DNA from 2 places in the Micromonospora sp. KLBMP9576 genome. Region 2 is predicted to be linked to the other one. Evidence: riboswitches for the same ligand, from Rfam matches in the RefSeq annotation. Region 2 holds a riboswitch; the other holds the start of a gene.
What was found. Region 2 has a riboswitch for cyclic di-AMP ahead of ACQ452_RS21130 (coiled-coil domain-containing protein). Riboswitches for the same ligand answer to the same signal wherever they lie in the genome.
Positions count from the first base shown of each region.

Region 1 (7,690 bases), 2.1 Mb from region 2:
TGGTCCACGGGGATCCGGGTCTCCGTGCCGCCGCGCAGCACCGCGACGTCCCTGGCGCCCAGCTCCAGCAGGGCGCGCAGGGCCGCGCCGGCGGTCCGCTTCGCCCGCGCCTCGAAGTAGCGGCCGGCGAGGATGAACACCGTCACCCCGGCCGCCGCCTCCAGGTAGATGTTGCCGGCGCCGTCCGTGCGGTCGATGGCGAGCGTGAACGGGTGGGTCATTCCCGGTGTCCCGGCGGTGCCGAGGAAGAGCGCCCACACCGACCAGCCGAACGCGGCCAGGGTGCCGAGCGAGACCAGGGTGTCCATGGTCGCCGCGCCGTGCCGCAGGTTGATCCAGGCGGCCCGGTGGAAGGGCAGCCCGCCGTAGACCACGACCGGGGCGGCCAGGGTCAGCGACAGCCACTGCCAGAAGTCGAACTGCCAGGCGGGCACCATCGCCAGCACGATCACCGGCACGGTGAGCACGGCCGAGACCCAGAGCCGGGTACGCAGGCCGCGCAGCTCGTCCACCGGCTCGGCGGCCGGTGCGCCGCCCGCGGGCGTGGGCGGGGGCGGCAGGGCCGCCGTGTAGCCGGTCTTCTCGACCGTGGAGATCAGCTCGTCCGGGGTGACCTCGTCGGCGTACCGGACGGTGGCCTTCTCCGTGGCGTAGTTGACGGTGGCGGTCACCCCGTCCAGCCGGTTCAGTTTCTTCTCGATCCGGGCGGCGCAGGAGGCGCAGGTCATTCCGCCGATCACCAGCTCTATCTGGTTCGGCGCGTACGGCAGGGGCTTGCTGGTCGTCATCACGGTCCCGTCAGTCGTGCCCGTGACCGGGGACGCCATGGCTGGCGTCGGCGGTCGGGGAGTTCGTGGCGGCGGGCGTGCCCGCCGCCGGGGCGGTCGGCGCGGCCGGGCCGCCCGCGACGACTGTGAACTCGGCGGTACGCACGACGCCGCCGTGCTTGAAGTCGAGATAAAGCCGGTAGGCGCCGGCCGACGGCACCTCGGCCGAGAAGCTCACGTCGGGGCCGGGGGCCGTGCGCCCGTCACCGGGCTCGCCGTTCGGGTGCACGTGCAGGTACGCCAGGTCGCCCTGGCGCAGCGCCACCAGGTGGCCGTACGCCCCCAGGTAGGGCTCCAGGTCGGTGACCGGCTGGCCGTCGCGGCGCACGGTCAGGTTCAGCTCGGCGGTGCGGCCGGGCTCGGGTGCGCCGGCGAGCGTGACCGTGTAGCCGTCGACCGTGGTGCTGGTCGCCGGGGCGGGCAGGGGCCGCCCGGTCAGCGCGCCGGGGACGGTCACGTCGACGCCGAGGGTCAGGGCCTCGGCACCGGTGGGGGTGAAGTCGGCGAACGCCCGCCAGACGCCGGGCCCGGCGAGCGGCGAGTCGACCCGCCAGGTGCCGTCCGGCGCCATCTCCGGGTGCACGTGCCGGAAGCCGGAGAGGTCGCGGCGGGCCACGATCAGGTGCATGCGCTTGTCGTGCGCCACGTCGTACGCGGTGACGGCCCGGCCGTCGGAACCGGTGACCTGGAAGGTGAACTGTCCGGCGGGTGCGTCGAGGAGCCGCAGGGTGTAGCCGCGGTCGGAGACGAGCAGGCCGCCGGGCAGGCGCTCCGTCGCGCCGTTGTCGCCCCCGTGTCCGGCCTCGCCGTCGGTCCCGTGGCCCCCGGTGGCGTCGTGCGGTGCTTCGACGGGCGGCGCCACGGGGTCGGCCACCCGGCCGACCCCGTACGTCGCGCCGAACACCACCGCGAGGCCGAGGGCGAAACCGCTCAGCTTCGTCGCCGTGTTCATTGTGTGCCTCGTTTCCCCGTGCCCGCCGTCAGGCGCCGACGAGGTCGTAGCCGGCCTCGTCGACGGCGGCGCGCACGGTGTCGGTGTCCAACGGGCCGTCGCTGGTGACGTCGACCCGACCGGCGGCGACGTCGACCTGGACGTCGCTGACGCCCGGGATCGCGCCGACCTCGGTGCTTACGGCGTTGGCGCAGTGCCCGCAGGTCATGCCCTGCACCTGGTACGTCGTGGTGACCATGGAATCTCTCCTCTCGACGTCGCCATCCTATACCCCCCTGGGGTAAATCGGAGGCGATCGGGCTCCCGCCCTCGGTACCGGTACCCGGTGGGGGTATCCCGGCCAGGGAGGAACCTACCATACCCCCGAGGGGTACGCTATCCTCGACCCCATGACCACACCGACGCCCGCCCCGACCAGGGGCTACACCGCCAGCAAGGATCAGCTGCTCGCGCGGCTGCGCCGCGTCGAGGGGCAGGTCCGTGGCATCGAGAAGATGGTCGACGACGACCGCTACTGCATCGACGTACTCACCCAGATCTCCGCGATCCAGGCCGCGCTGGACAAGGTCGCGCTCGGGCTGCTCGACGGGCACACCCGGCACTGCATGCACGAGGGCGCGGCCGACGGCCGGGCCGACGAGATGGCCACCGAGATGATGGCCGCGGTCGGCCGCCTGATGAAGCGCGGCTGACCGCCGGCCGAGCCCGCTCGCGTCGTCCCGGCGCCCCCACGGGGGGCGCCGGGACGACCGGTCACAAGCGGCCCAGCACCTCCCGCATCTGGTCGATCTCGACCTGCTGGCTGCTGACGATCTGCCCGGCCAGGGCCTTGGCCTCCCCGTTCACGCCCCGGGCCTGCTCGTCGCGGGCCATCGTGACCGCGCCCTCGTGGTGGGCGATCATCATGGTCAGGAACTGCCTGTCGAACTCCCGGCCGGAGGCCGCCGCCAGCTTCTTCATGTCGGCGTCGGACATCATGCCGGGCATGTCGTGATCCATGTGCGGCATTCCGGCTCCCGGCGACGGCACCGGCCGCCCCCACGCCGCCAACCAGCCGCTCATGGTCGCGATCTCGGGCGCCTGGGCCGCCTTGATCTCCGTGGCGAGCCGCTTGACCTCCGGGTCAGCCGCGCGGGTCGCGGCCAGGTCCGCCATCTCCACCGCCTGCCGGTGGTGCGGGATCATCATCTGGGCGAACATCGCGTCGGCGTCGCCGAACGCGGCCGCCCCGGTGGCCGTGGCGGCCGGCCCCCCGGTGCCGGGCGCGCCGTGGCCCGGTTCCGGGGACGAGTGGTCGTCGCCGCCGCAGGCGGTCATCGCGAGGGCGGCGGTCAGGGCGGCGCCGGCCAGGGCGGCACGGCGCGCAAGGATACGAGTGGTCACGTCTGAGGCCTTTCGGTGTCGGAACGCAGGCGGCACGACGAGGACGCGGAGCGGCGTGGAGCCGGACCGCGTCGGGGGGTCCTACGTGCGCAGCACCGAGACCGTGGCGAGCCGCAGACCGACCGCCCGGGGCGGCGGGGCCCGGGTCGACGGGATGGCGCCGACCGTGCGACGCCCCGGCGGGCCGACGGCGCGTACGCCCGCCGAGAGCAGCGCGGCGATCAGCAGGGTGACCGCGAAGGCACCCAGCACGGCCAGGCAGACACCCCAGCCGGGCAGTTCCCCGCCCGGGCCGCCGAACGGCAGCAGCCGCTCGGCCGCGCAGCCGCCGGAGCAGCCCGCCACGTCCCGAAGAGCCACCCCGACGGCGTACGGGACGGTGCCGCCGTGCCGGGGCGCGTCCGCGTGCGGGGCGGGCCCGGCGGGCGCGTTGGCGTGCGGGGCGGGCGCGTTGGCGTGCGGGGCGGGCGCGTTGGCGTGGGCGGCCGGATGCCCCGTCGGGTGCGAGTCGTGGCCGATGGTGTGCATCGCGGCCAGCCCGAGCAGCGTGCAGGCGAGCAGCAGGAGCCTCGCTCCCCACGCCGCCGGCACCGTCGTCCGCACACCCGACACGCTAGCGCGTCGGCCCGCCCGCCCGGGCGGCCACCACGCGGGGCGGCACCCGCCCGGGCGGGCGCCGACGGCGGGGCAGCCGGTGGCCCACGCCCCGACACCACGCGCACGACCTGCGCCCGGATACCGGGGTGGCTACCATTCGCCGGTGGCCCTCCGGATCCCGCACCGCCCGCCCCGCCCGCCCGCACGGGCAGCGGAACCGCCCACCCACCTCCGGGTGGGGACGCCGGCCGGCGCGTAACCCACCCCGGATTCGTTGGGAGGCACTCGATGGGCGCCGAGCACACCCACCCCACCCGATCCGCCCCACCGCGGGTGCGGCGGATCCTCGCCGCGACGGTGGTGCCCCTCTTCGTCGCCACGCTGATCGCGGCTCTGGTGCTGTGGCCCGGCGACACGTCGGATCCGGCGGCCGGTGCCGACTCCCCCCGCTACCACGGCACGGTGACGCGGGTGGTGACCGAGCCGTGCCCGCCGGCGCCGGAGATCCCGGAGGGGAGTCCCGACGGCCCGCCGGGCCCCTGCGGCACGGTCACGGCCCGGGTAGACGACGGTCCCGACGCCGGCCAGGAGGTACGCACACCGGTGCCGGCCGGCCCCGGGGCGCCGACCGTCGCCGTGGGCGACGAGGTCATCCTGGTCGTCCTCACCGACCCCGCCGACCCGACGACCAGCACCTACAACATCGCCGAGCACCAGCGCGGCACGCCGTTGATCTGGCTCGTGGCGCTCTTCGCCGCCGCGATCGTCGCCTTCGGCCGGTGGCGCGGGCTGGCGGCGCTGGCCGGCCTGGCGGCGAGCTTCGCCATCCTGCTGACGTTCGTGCTGCCCGGCATCGGCGCCGGAAGTCCGCCGCTGCTGGTCGCGATCGTCGGCGCCGCCCTGATCATGTTCGTGGTGCTCTACCTGACCCACGGGGTGACCGCGCAGACCTCGGTCGCCGTGCTCGGCACGCTGGGCAGCCTGGTGCTGACCGGGGTCCTCGGCACGATCGCCACCGCCGCGACCCACCTGACCGGGTTCGGCAGCGAGGACGCCACCACGTTGTCGATGCTCCAGGCCGACGTCGACCTGCACGGCCTGCTGCTGGCCGGGATCATCATCGGTTCCCTCGGCGTGCTCGACGACGTCACCGTCACACAGGCCGCCACGGTCACCGAGCTGGCGCACGCCAACCCCGGGCTGTCGCGTACGCAGCTCTACCGGGCGGCGACCCGGGTCGGCCGGGCGCACATCGCCTCGACGGTGAACACCATCGTGCTGGCGTACGCCGGCGCCTCGCTGCCGGTGCTGCTCCTGCTCACGGCCGACTCGCGGGCGGTGACCCAGATCCTGACCAGCGAGTTCCTGGCCCAGGAGATCGTCCGCAGCGCGGTCGCCACCCTCGGCCTGATCGCCGCCGTACCACTGACCACGGGGCTGGCGGCCCTGGTGACCACGGCCGGCCGGCGCGGCACGGGCACCGCCGGGGGCGACGCGACAGCGCACCGGCCGGCGGCCGACCGGTCCGAGGCCCTGGCGGCGCTCGCCGGGTCGCGCGCCGGGGAAGCGCCGACCGCCACCGGACGGCCGGGACGGGACGGAACCACGGACACCGCATGGTGACATCGCGCAGCGTGACCATTCGGGACGTCCGTCCTGATAATCGCGTCACTGGTCACCATGCGCTGTTACGAAATAACGCATTTAGTCGGCTTAGGGACGTAGATCCTCAGGCCCGCTCTCGGGTAACCTCGCTGCCGGTCACCGCCGAAGGCGCGCAGCGGCGCCTGCGGTGCCGCCGCCCAATCGCCGCCAGGCGAGCCGGGGACCCAGGCACGTGGGGTGAATCCGCGACAGCGGTAGGGGCCACTTCCGCCCCGAACCCGTCAGCTAACCCGGTCGGCGGTCGATGGAAGGGAAAACTGTGACGGCACCCCTACGCCGCTGGCTGACGCCCGTGGTGGCCGTGTTCGCCGCCCTCGCGGTCCTCGCCGGGCCGCTCCCGGCGGCGGCCGCACCCACCCCGCCCCAGCCCTCCGGGCACGGCGACGACGAGCCCAAGCTGCTCGACGACCTGATCGAGGCCCGGAACCGGGCTTACGTGCAGTCCCAGGCCAAGCTGAAGAAGTCGGAGAAGCGCCAGCGCGAGCTGGCCCTGGAGGTCGGCCGCGCACAGGCGGAGCTGGCGCTCCTGGCCCCACAGGTCAACGAGATCGCCGCCCAGTCCTACCGGACCGGGCGGATCGGCGCGGTGTCGATGCTGCTGGACACCGCCAACCCCGACTCGTTCGTCCGGCGTGCCGCCGCCCTCGACGAACTCAATCTGGTCAACTCGAAGAAGCTCGCCGAGGTGAACGCGGTCAAGGCCCGCGCCGAGCAGGCCAAGCTGGCGGCCGACGCCGAGGTCCGCGAGCAGCAGAAGCTGAGGAACGAGCTGGCCCGCGGCAAGCGCGAGGCGGAGAAGGCGCTCGCGCTGGTCGGCGGCAGGGGCCTCACCGGGGGCAAGGTCGTCGCCGAGTCACCGGTGGCCCGGCAGGCACCGGGCCGGACCGCCGACGGCGACTGGAAGCCGCAGGGCTGCACCGAGAGCGACCCCACCACCGCCGGCTGCGTCACCGCCCGCACCCTGCACATGTACAAGGAGGTCAAGCGGGCGGGCTTCGACCGGTTCGTCGGCTGCCACCGCACCGGCGGGCCGTACGAGCATCCGAAGGGCCGGGCCTGCGACTGGTCGCTGCAGAACCGAGGCTTCGCCCCCTGGCACAACGACGACACCTACCGGTACGGCAACGACCTGACCGCGTTCCTGGTCCGCAACGCCGAACTGCTCGGCATCTACTACGTGATCTGGAACCGGCAGATCTGGTTCCCCGCGACCGGCTGGAAGTCCTACAGCGGTCCCTCGAACCACACGGACCACGTCCACGTGTCACTGCTCTAGCCACGCCCCGCGCGAAAGGGCCGCCCCGCCGACGCGGGGGCGGCCCTTTCGCGTCGTGTTGGACGCGCGCCCGGCAGCGGTGTGCCGTGGACCGTCCGCAGGGCCGCGCCGGACGGCAGGCGGGCAGCCGGCTCGGGTCGTCGGCCCGAGAGCCGCGAGGGCGGCGGTCGGTCAGGCGAGCGCGGCGCTGGCGGGCTCCGCCGGCGCGGGTGCGCGGGCGGGCTCCGCGGCCACCGTCCGCGCCTCGCCGGCCGCCAGCCGGTACGACATGCCGACCACGCCGCAGCGACCGGCGGCCACCTCGGCCGCGAGCACGGCGGACCGGCCCAGCATCGCCTCGACGGTGTACGCGATGTGGATGTCGACGATCCGGTCGATGTCGTCCACACCCTCGGCGGCGGCCCGGCGCAGACTGGGCACCACGGCGTCCACCACGGCGCACAGGTGCCCGACCGGGCGGGTGCCCGTGGCAGCCGCCGTACGGGCCGCCTGGACGGCCCCGCAGGAGTCGTGCCCGAGCACCACCACCAGCGGCGTGCCCAGGACCGTCACGGCGTACTCCACGCTGCCCAGCACCTCGGGGCCGATGGTGTGGCCCGCGGTGCGCACCACGAACAGGTCACCGAGGCCCCGGTCGAAGATGATCTCGGCGGCGAGCCGGGAGTCGGAGCAGCCGACGATCACCGCGAAGGGGTGCTGGCCGTCGGCGACCGCCGCGCGGTGTCCGGCGTCCTGGTTGGGGTGGCGCGGGGCACCGGTCACGAACCGCCGGTTGCCGGCCTGCAACTCGGCGAGCGCCTGCCCCGGGTCGGTGGGGGCGGCCGGCGGCGTGCCGACGGGGACCGGGGCGCCACCCTCGGTCGGCGCCGGGAGCGCGCGCTCCGGGCCCGGTTGGGTGCCTGGTGCTCCGGGACGACTCATTGCCCACCCGCTTCCACACGTGTACGGCCTGGTCACCCGGGCCGACGGCGGACGCGGGCTGCCACCACC
Region 1 is NZ_CP194567.1:542,718-550,407, reverse strand. Features, by position in the region: gene ACQ452_RS02685 (heavy metal translocating P-type ATPase) at 1-788, opposite strand, end outside; gene ACQ452_RS02680 (hypothetical protein) at 799-1,779, opposite strand; gene ACQ452_RS02675 (heavy-metal-associated domain-containing protein) at 1,808-2,017, opposite strand; gene ACQ452_RS02670 (metal-sensitive transcriptional regulator) at 2,169-2,471, shown strand; gene ACQ452_RS02665 (DUF305 domain-containing protein) at 2,533-3,096, opposite strand; gene ACQ452_RS02660 (hypothetical protein) at 3,244-3,765, opposite strand; gene ACQ452_RS02655 (YibE/F family protein) at 4,048-5,382, shown strand; cyclic di-AMP (ydaO/yuaA leader) riboswitch at 5,549-5,680, shown strand; gene ACQ452_RS02650 (coiled-coil domain-containing protein) at 5,684-6,700, shown strand; gene ACQ452_RS02645 (carbonic anhydrase) at 6,872-7,621, opposite strand.
Region 1: linked by a shared signal. The riboswitch ahead of ACQ452_RS02650 (coiled-coil domain-containing protein) and the one ahead of ACQ452_RS21130 (coiled-coil domain-containing protein) in region 2 are both predicted to bind cyclic di-AMP.

Region 2 (7,690 bases):
CAAGGACGACCGCCGCCGGCACGCCCCGCGCGAAGTCGTCGTCATCGTCGTCGTCATCGCCTCCGCCGCCGCCGAACCCGCAGGCGAGCACGAGAGCCAAAAGCGCGCCGACGCCGGCCAGTGCGGCAAGTCTCCTGAGCATCGATGGTCCTCCGGTCGTAGTCGGGTCTCCGAGCCGATGCTAGGCAGTGCGGGCAAGGCCGGGGCCGAAGCGGCACAGGCCACGCCGGGGGACGGCTGCTGGGCGCTGTCAGGTGGGCCGGCTACCCTGGGGCCCGACGCGCCAGCGCCAGCTGGCCGTGGGGTGATAAGACCAATAGTCCGGATGAGGGCGGTTTGTTCACGTCCGCGTTCGTGAATTGCTCATCCCGAGGGGTGGCGACCGAGGCCATCGGAGGAATACTCTCGGTCGCGGCCCGCGTACTGATGAGGCGCCCGTCGGACGGGCGAGTGGAGGTGCTCGCGTGAGCCTGTCGATCGTGAAGTCGGTCCTGCCGGGTGGGGTCATCGAGATCGCCCCGCGGGGCGAGATCGACGTCGACACCGCGTACGAGGTGCGCGAGGCGATCGCCGAGGTCCTGACCAAGGGGCGCCCGGCTCGGATCGAGCTGAACATGCGCCTCGTCACCTTCATCGACTCGGTGGGCATCAGCGCGATGGTCGCCGGCTTCCAGACCGCCGAGGTGAGCGGCGTCAAGCTCGTCGTCACCGAGCCGAGCCGGTTCGTGCACCGGCAGCTCTGGGTGACCGGCCTGCTGGGCCTCTTCGGCGCCCCCGAGCCCTACTACGCCGGCGCGGCCACCCCCGAGGTCCTCCCCGGCGCCTGACCGCCGCGGCAGCCCACCCGCCCGCGCCCGGCCGCACCGCCGTCGGCCGCACCCGCCGTGACCGGCGCCAGCGAGGCGGCCGGCGACGTTCAACGGGCAGGCAGCACGCTGACGGCCCCGCAGCAGCCGCGACGCCACGCACCCGACGCACGCCACGCGACGCAGGCGACGCACGGGACGCACGCGACGCACGCGAGGCACGCGGCACGGCACGGCGCGCGGAAGTGTGCGGCGCTCAGTCGTCGCCGAGGCCCGACAGGTCGACGTCCGTCACCTCGGTGACCGCGCGGATCGCCGTCACCGAGGCGTACCCGCCGGCCAGCAGGGCCAGGTCGGTGCCGGACTGCACGGCCTGCCCCGGCTCCTCCAGCGACGTGCGGACGAAACCGTGCCCGGCCTCCGCCACCGTCATCTGCACCTGGCCGAAGCTGGCCAGCGCGCCCCGGCGTACCCCGCGCAGCCGGTCGTGCGGCAGGTCCGGCGCGTTCACGTTGAGCACGCTCTCCACCGGCCCGGCGGTGAGCCGGGGCAACAGGTCCAGGGCGACCCGGGCGGCGGTCGCCCAGTGCCGCTCGGCGTCGCGGACCCGGGCGGCGGCGGCCACCGCGGCACCCCCGCTGGCGGCCGTGGCCTCCCCGGCCGAGAGCACGTCGAGCGAGACGGCCATCGCCCGGCAGCCGTTCGCCGCGGCGGTGAAGGCGGCGCCGACCGTGCCGGAGTGCAGCACCGCGCGGCCGGCGTTCGCGCCCCGGTTGATGCCGGAGAGCACCACCGACGGCGGCGGACCGAAGGCGCCGTGCAGCGCGATCAGCGTGATGAAGCCGGGGGAGCCGCCGACCCCGAACGCCGGCACCTCCGGCAGTTGTGGCAGCGGGTGCTCGTGGACCACCACGTGCCCGTCGCGCTCCACGGCGGTCATCGCGGCGCTGGTGCCGCTCGCCTCCTCCAGCGGCGCGGCGACGACCACGTCCAGGCCGCGGTCCGCCGCCGCCCGCGCCAACGCCTGGATGCCCGGCGCGGCGATGCCGTCGTCGTTGGTGATCAGCACCCGCAGTGTCATCGCTCGACTGCCCGGCCGGCCAGTTCGTCGGGGGTGGTCCGCTCCTGCGGCCGGCAGCCGGCCGGTACGAGGCGTACCCGCTCCACCAGGCCGGTGATCGAATCGATCCGGCCGGTGCCCAGGCCGTGCCGGGTCACGTTGAGCGCGCCGGCCGCCGCCCCGGTACGGATCGCGGTGCGCACGTCCCCGCCGCGCGCCACCACGGCCGCCACCCCGGCGGTCATCGAGTCGCCCGCCCCGCGTGGGTCGGCCGCCTCCAAGTGGGGCATCTCCACCTCGAAGGCCTCGCCGTCGACCAGGGCGAGCGCCGGCTTGTCGGCCCGGCTCACCACCACGTTCTCGGCGCCGGCGGCGTGCAGGTCGTACAGGGCGCGGGTGAGCTGCTCCTCGTCGTCGCCGTCGGCGCGACCGTCGGCGATCAGCTCCTCGTGACTGATCTTGAGGAAGAAGACCCCGCTGTCCAGCACGGCGTCGAGGTGCTCGCCGCAGAGGTCGACCACGACCCGGCTGCCGTTGGCCCCGAGGTCGGCGGCGAAGCGCCGGTAGAGGTCGGCCGGGACCAGCGACGGTTCGTTCGGTCCGCTCAGCACGCTGACCGTGGCGCGCAGCCCCTCGCCGAGCGCCAGGTTGTAGAGCTCGTCCAGCTCGTGGCGGCTGAGCGGCTGGCCGGGCACGTCGACGATCTCGTGCCGGGAACCGTCGCGGCGGTCGTGCACGTACCCGCCGCTGCCGGACTCGCGCAGCACGACCTTGAGGTCCACCCCCTCGCTGACCAGCAGCGGCTCAAGCACCTGGCCGATCTCGCCGCCGAGGGCGGTGCAGAGCACCACGTCGACCCCGAGCGACATCACCATCCGGGCCTGCCAGACGCCCTGCCCGCCGGGGTGCAGGTGCAGCTCCGGCGCCTCGCTGGGCTGGTCGACGGTCACCGTCAGCCGGGGCGTGGGCGCGAAGACCATCACGTGCCCGCTCATCCGTCGTACCCGCCCATACGCCCAGTCCTCGCCAATCGACACTTTTGGGGACAATCCATGAACTGACCGTAGCGGGAGCGGTGCCCGGACGTCCGGACTCCGGGGGCGATCGGCGCGGCGTTGCCAGCACGCCCGGCATACGCGACGATCGGGCGACCATCGACGGTGGGAGACGGCGTGCTCAGGCGGGACTGCTTCAGCTACACCATCCAGGCGCGCTGCTCCGTCGCGCGGGCCGCGGCGTTGCTCGTGGACCTGCGCCGGCAGGAGGACCTGCATCCGCTGATCGTCCGGGTGCGCCGGGTGCCGCCCCGCCCCGGCGCGCGCGCCAGCTACGACATCACCGATCGGCTGCCCGTCGGGCCGGTGCGCCTGACGACCACCTACCGGGCCGACGTCCTCGTCGACGACCCCGACGAGATCGTCACCGTGGCCCGGCAGTGGCCCGCCACGACGGTGCGCAACCACACCCGACTGCGGGCGGAGCCCGACGGCGTGGTCCGCATCGACGTGGAGATCACCCTCGCCGCGCCCGCACCGCTGTTCGGCTACGCGTTCCGCCAGGCCCGTGCCGCACACCTCGGGCTGGCGGCCCGCCTCGGCGCCGCCCTCGACCGGCACCCGCCCGAGCCGTCGACCGACTGACCCCACGACGGCGCCGGCCCCGCTCGCGGCGGACGCGATCGGGGCCGGTCAGGTCGGGCGGTCCGCCCGGTGGCCCGCGTCGTGCGGGGTCACCGGGGGCGCGGGCGTCAGTACACCGACAGGTGCACGTGGTTGGTGTGGTCGCTGGAGGGGTCGCCGTTGGCTCCGCTGTAGGACTTCCACCCGCTGCTCGGCAGCCAGATCTGCCTGTACCAGATCACGTAGAGCACGGCGAGGCGGTCGGCGTTGCCCACGAAGTACGCCGCCAGGTTGTTGCCGTACGTCCGGTCGCCGCCGCTGGCGTCGCCGCCGAAGCCGCCCTTCTGGGCCGCGAAGTCGCAGGCGCGGCCCTTCGGGTGCTCTCCGGAGCCGCCGGAGCGGTGGCAGGAGACGTAGCGGGTGAAGCCGGCGGCCTTGGCCTGGTTGAGCGCGTGCAGCGTGCGTGGGGTGATGCAGCCGTTGGCGGGGGTGGGATCGTTGACGCTGCACGACTCGGAGGGCCAGGAGCCGTCGGAGTTGCGCGGCGCGGCGCGCGCGGTCTTGTTCGAGGTGCCGCCCGGCGAGGTGCCCCCGCCGGCCGACTGCTGCCGCTGCTGGTTGTTGGCGACCGTCAGCGCCCGTTCGGCCTGCTCCTTGCGCTTGGCCATCACGGTGACCTGCTTGCTCTGCTCCCGGATCTCGCCGTCGAGGGCGAGCTTGGTGCGGGCGACCTCGTCGCGGGTCTCCTGGAGCTGACGCAGTGCGCGGTCCTCGTTGGCGGCCACCGCGTCGAGGGCGGCGGCGCGGTCCATGAAGCCGTCGGGGGAGCCGCTGTTGAGCAGGGCGGACGCGACGCTGAGCCGGCCGGTGCGGTAGGCGGCCTCGGCGATCTCTCCGACCTTGGCCGTGCGCGAGGTCATCTCGACCTCGGTGCTCTTGAGCTGCGTGGCGAGCTGCTGTTGCCGCTTCACCGACGTGCCCAGGGCGCGTTTGGCGTCGAGGTAGCCCTTGCTGGCGGCCTCCAGTTGGGACCGCAGGGCGGGGGTGCCGCCCTCCTCGTCCTGGCCGGGTGCCGCCGCGGCCAGGCCGGCCCGGGCGGCTGTAGCCGGGGCGGCGGTGACCGGTGCCACCGCGCTGCCGAGGGCGAGCGTCGTGGCGATCAGGGCCGCCGTACGGGCGGCGCGTCGTCGTACGGGTGCCATCACTGGCATACACGTGTCCTTCCGTCAGCCGCCGACCGGGTTAGCTGACGGGTTCGGGACGGAAGATCCCTACCGCTGACGCGGATGCACCCCACGAACATGGTTCCCCGGTTCGCCCCGTCGGGCGATTAGGCGGCGGCCACCGCCGGCACCGGTGGGTGCCGCCTGGCGGAGGCCGAAGCCGAGCCTACCGGTGCCGGTGTGACAGGGGCAGCCCAGGTGACGTACGGTGCGCGTCTGCTGTCAGTCAAATCCGGCATAAGCCCACAATACTCTCCCAGACTTAAGGTTGTGCTCATTACCACTCGACTGCCTCACAGGCCCCGGGCGACGCTCCGGGTTCGAGTTGCAGCGTGGCGTGCGCGATCTGGAAGTCCTCGCGCAGCGCGGCCCGGGCGGCGGCCAGCACCGCACCTACCTCCGCGTCGGGGGCCAGGCTCAGGTGCGCCGAGACCACCTCCATCCCGGAGGTCAGCGTCCAGACGTGCAGGTCGTGCACCTCGGCGACGCCCGGCACGGCGGCCAGCCGGTCGTGCACCGCGGTGACCTGGAGGTGCTCCGGTGCGGCCTGCACCAGGATCCGCAGGGCGGCGCGGGCCAGCCGCCAGGTGCGCGGCAGGATGAACGCCCCGATCGCGACCGCCACCAGGGGGTCGGCCCACCACCAGCCCGTGGTGACGATCAGCAGGGCGGCCCCGATCACGCCGAGCGACCCCAGGAGATCGCCGAGCACCTCCAGGTACGCGCCCTGGAGATTGATGCTCTCCTTCGCCCCGGCGCGCAGCAGCGCGAAGGCGCCGATGTTGGCGAGCAGGCCGAGCACGGCGACCACAAGCATCGGGCCCGCCAGCACCTCCGGTGGGTCGCCGAAGCGGCGGACGGCCTCGATCACGACGTAGACCGCGACGCCGGAGAGCAGTACGGCGTTGGCCAGCGCGGCCAGCACCTCCAGCCGGTAGAGGCCGAAGGTGCGCTGCGGGTCCGTGACGGCCCGGCGGGTGGCGGAGATCGCGGCGAGCGCCATGCCGATGCCGAGCACGTCGGTGAACATGTGCCCGGCGTCGCTCAGCAGGGCCAGTGAGCCGGTGCGGAAGGCGGCCACCGCCTCCACCACCATCAGGCCGGCGAGCAGCCCGAACGCCGCCCAGAGCCGGCCCCGGTGGCGGTGTGCCGCGTTCGCCACCGACCCGTGATGGTGGTCATGACCTGCGCCCACGCGCCCATCCTCCCTCGGGGGATCCGGATTCGCGTTCAATTTATGCTCACATCGCTATGTGTGCAAGTAAGGGGTCCTCAGTCGATCGGGTCGACGGTGGTCAGCCGCTGGGTGGCCCGGGACAGTGCCACGTAGAGCGTCCGCACCCCCGACCCGGGGTCTGCCCGGATCTCGCCCGGAGCGACGAGGACGACCCCGTCGTACTCCATGCCCTTGGCCTCCAGGCTCGTCACCACCTGCAGGCGCCGCGCGTCCAGCCCGCCCAGCCAGCCGGCCACCTCGTCGCGCCGGGACGCCGGGGTGATCACACCGACCGTGCCCTCGACCTCGGTGAGCACCGTCGCGGTCGCCGCCACCACCGTGGCCGCCAGCTCCGGGTGCGGCACCGTCAGCTCGACCGGGTCGACACCCGTGGAACGCACCGCCCGGGGCAGCGGCAGATCCGGGTGCAGCCGGCGGATCTCGGCCGCCGCCACCGCGAAGATCTCCGCCGAGTTGCGGTAGTTGGTCGTCAGGGTGAAGTGGTGCCGCTTGCGCCGGCCCAACGCCTGGTCCCGGGCCCGGGACAGCTCCTCCGGGTCCCCCGTCCACGCCGTCTGGGCCGGATCGCCCACCACCGTCCACGAGGCCAGCCGGCCGCGCCGGCCGACCATGCGCCACTGCATCGGCGAGACGTCCTGCGACTCGTCGACCACCACGTGCGCGTACTCCCGGTAGTCCTCCGGACGCTCCCGGCCCGCCTCCCGGGCGGCGCGCTGCCGGTCGGCGTAGGTGCTCAACTCGCGGACCCCGCCGGCCAGCTGGTACGGGTCGCGCTTCGCCCGGGCCGGCCGCATCGGCTTGCCGAGCAGCGCGTCCAACTCGTCGAGCAACGCGATGTCGGCGATCGTCAGCCCCGCGGAATCCAGGCTCCGGTACGCGTCGGTCAGCAGCCGGATCTCGGCGCGGGAGAGGATCCCGTCGGCGTAGCGGTGCAGCCGGTCCGGGCGGGCCAGCCAGCCCAGCACGTGCCGGGGGTGCAGCCGGGGCCACCAGGCCTTGAGGAACTCCCGGAAATCCGACCGCTCGGCAAGCTCGCTCTCGAACGCGCGCTGCTCGGGCAGCCGGCCGACGCCCAGCCGCCGGGCCTGCGCCCAGAGCGCCGCGAAGACCCCGTCGAAGCCGACCCGGCGCACCTCGTTACGCCGGGCGCCCCGCGACAGCGCCCGCTCCCGGATGCCGTCCAGCTCGCGACGCTCCAGCCGCAGCAGCGACCCCCGGTACAGCAGGCGCAGCTCGCCCGGGCCGTCCGGCACCGCGTCGCGCGCCGCCCGCTCCAGCACCCGCCGCATCCGCAGCGAGCCCTTGACCGCCGCGACGGCCGGCGAGTCGGCGCGGGTGGCCGCCATGCCCGGGAAGAGGGTGCCCAGCGAGTGCAGGGTGGCGGTGTTCTCGCCGAGCGACGGCAGCACCGAGGCGATGTACTCCACGAAGACCGAGGACGGGCCGACCACCAGGATGCCGCCGCCGGCGTACCGGCCCCGGTCCGAATAGAGCAGGTACGCGGCCCGGTGCAGGGCGACGGCCGTCTTGCCGGTGCCCGGCCCCCCGGACACGATCGTCACGCCCGAGCCGGGGGAGCGGATCGCCTCGTCCTGCTCCCGTTGGATGGTGGCGACGATGTCGCGCATGCCCCGGCCGGTGGCCTTCGACAGCGTGGCCAGCAGCGCGCCGTCGCCGACCACAGCCATCTCGGCGGGGGCGGCGACCGGATCGAGCAGGTCGTCCTCGATGCGGGTGACCCGCTC
Region 2 is NZ_CP194567.1:4,821,741-4,829,430, reverse strand. Features, by position in the region: gene ACQ452_RS21155 (hypothetical protein) at 1-142, opposite strand, end outside; gene ACQ452_RS21150 (STAS domain-containing protein) at 465-827, shown strand; gene surE (5'/3'-nucleotidase SurE) at 1,063-1,887, opposite strand; gene ACQ452_RS21140 (1-phosphofructokinase family hexose kinase) at 1,884-2,861, opposite strand; gene ACQ452_RS21135 (SRPBCC family protein) at 3,039-3,506, shown strand; gene ACQ452_RS21130 (coiled-coil domain-containing protein) at 3,614-4,687, opposite strand; cyclic di-AMP (ydaO/yuaA leader) riboswitch at 4,701-4,832, opposite strand; gene ACQ452_RS21125 (cation diffusion facilitator family transporter) at 4,986-5,903, opposite strand; gene ACQ452_RS21120 (HelD family protein) at 5,981-7,690, opposite strand, start outside.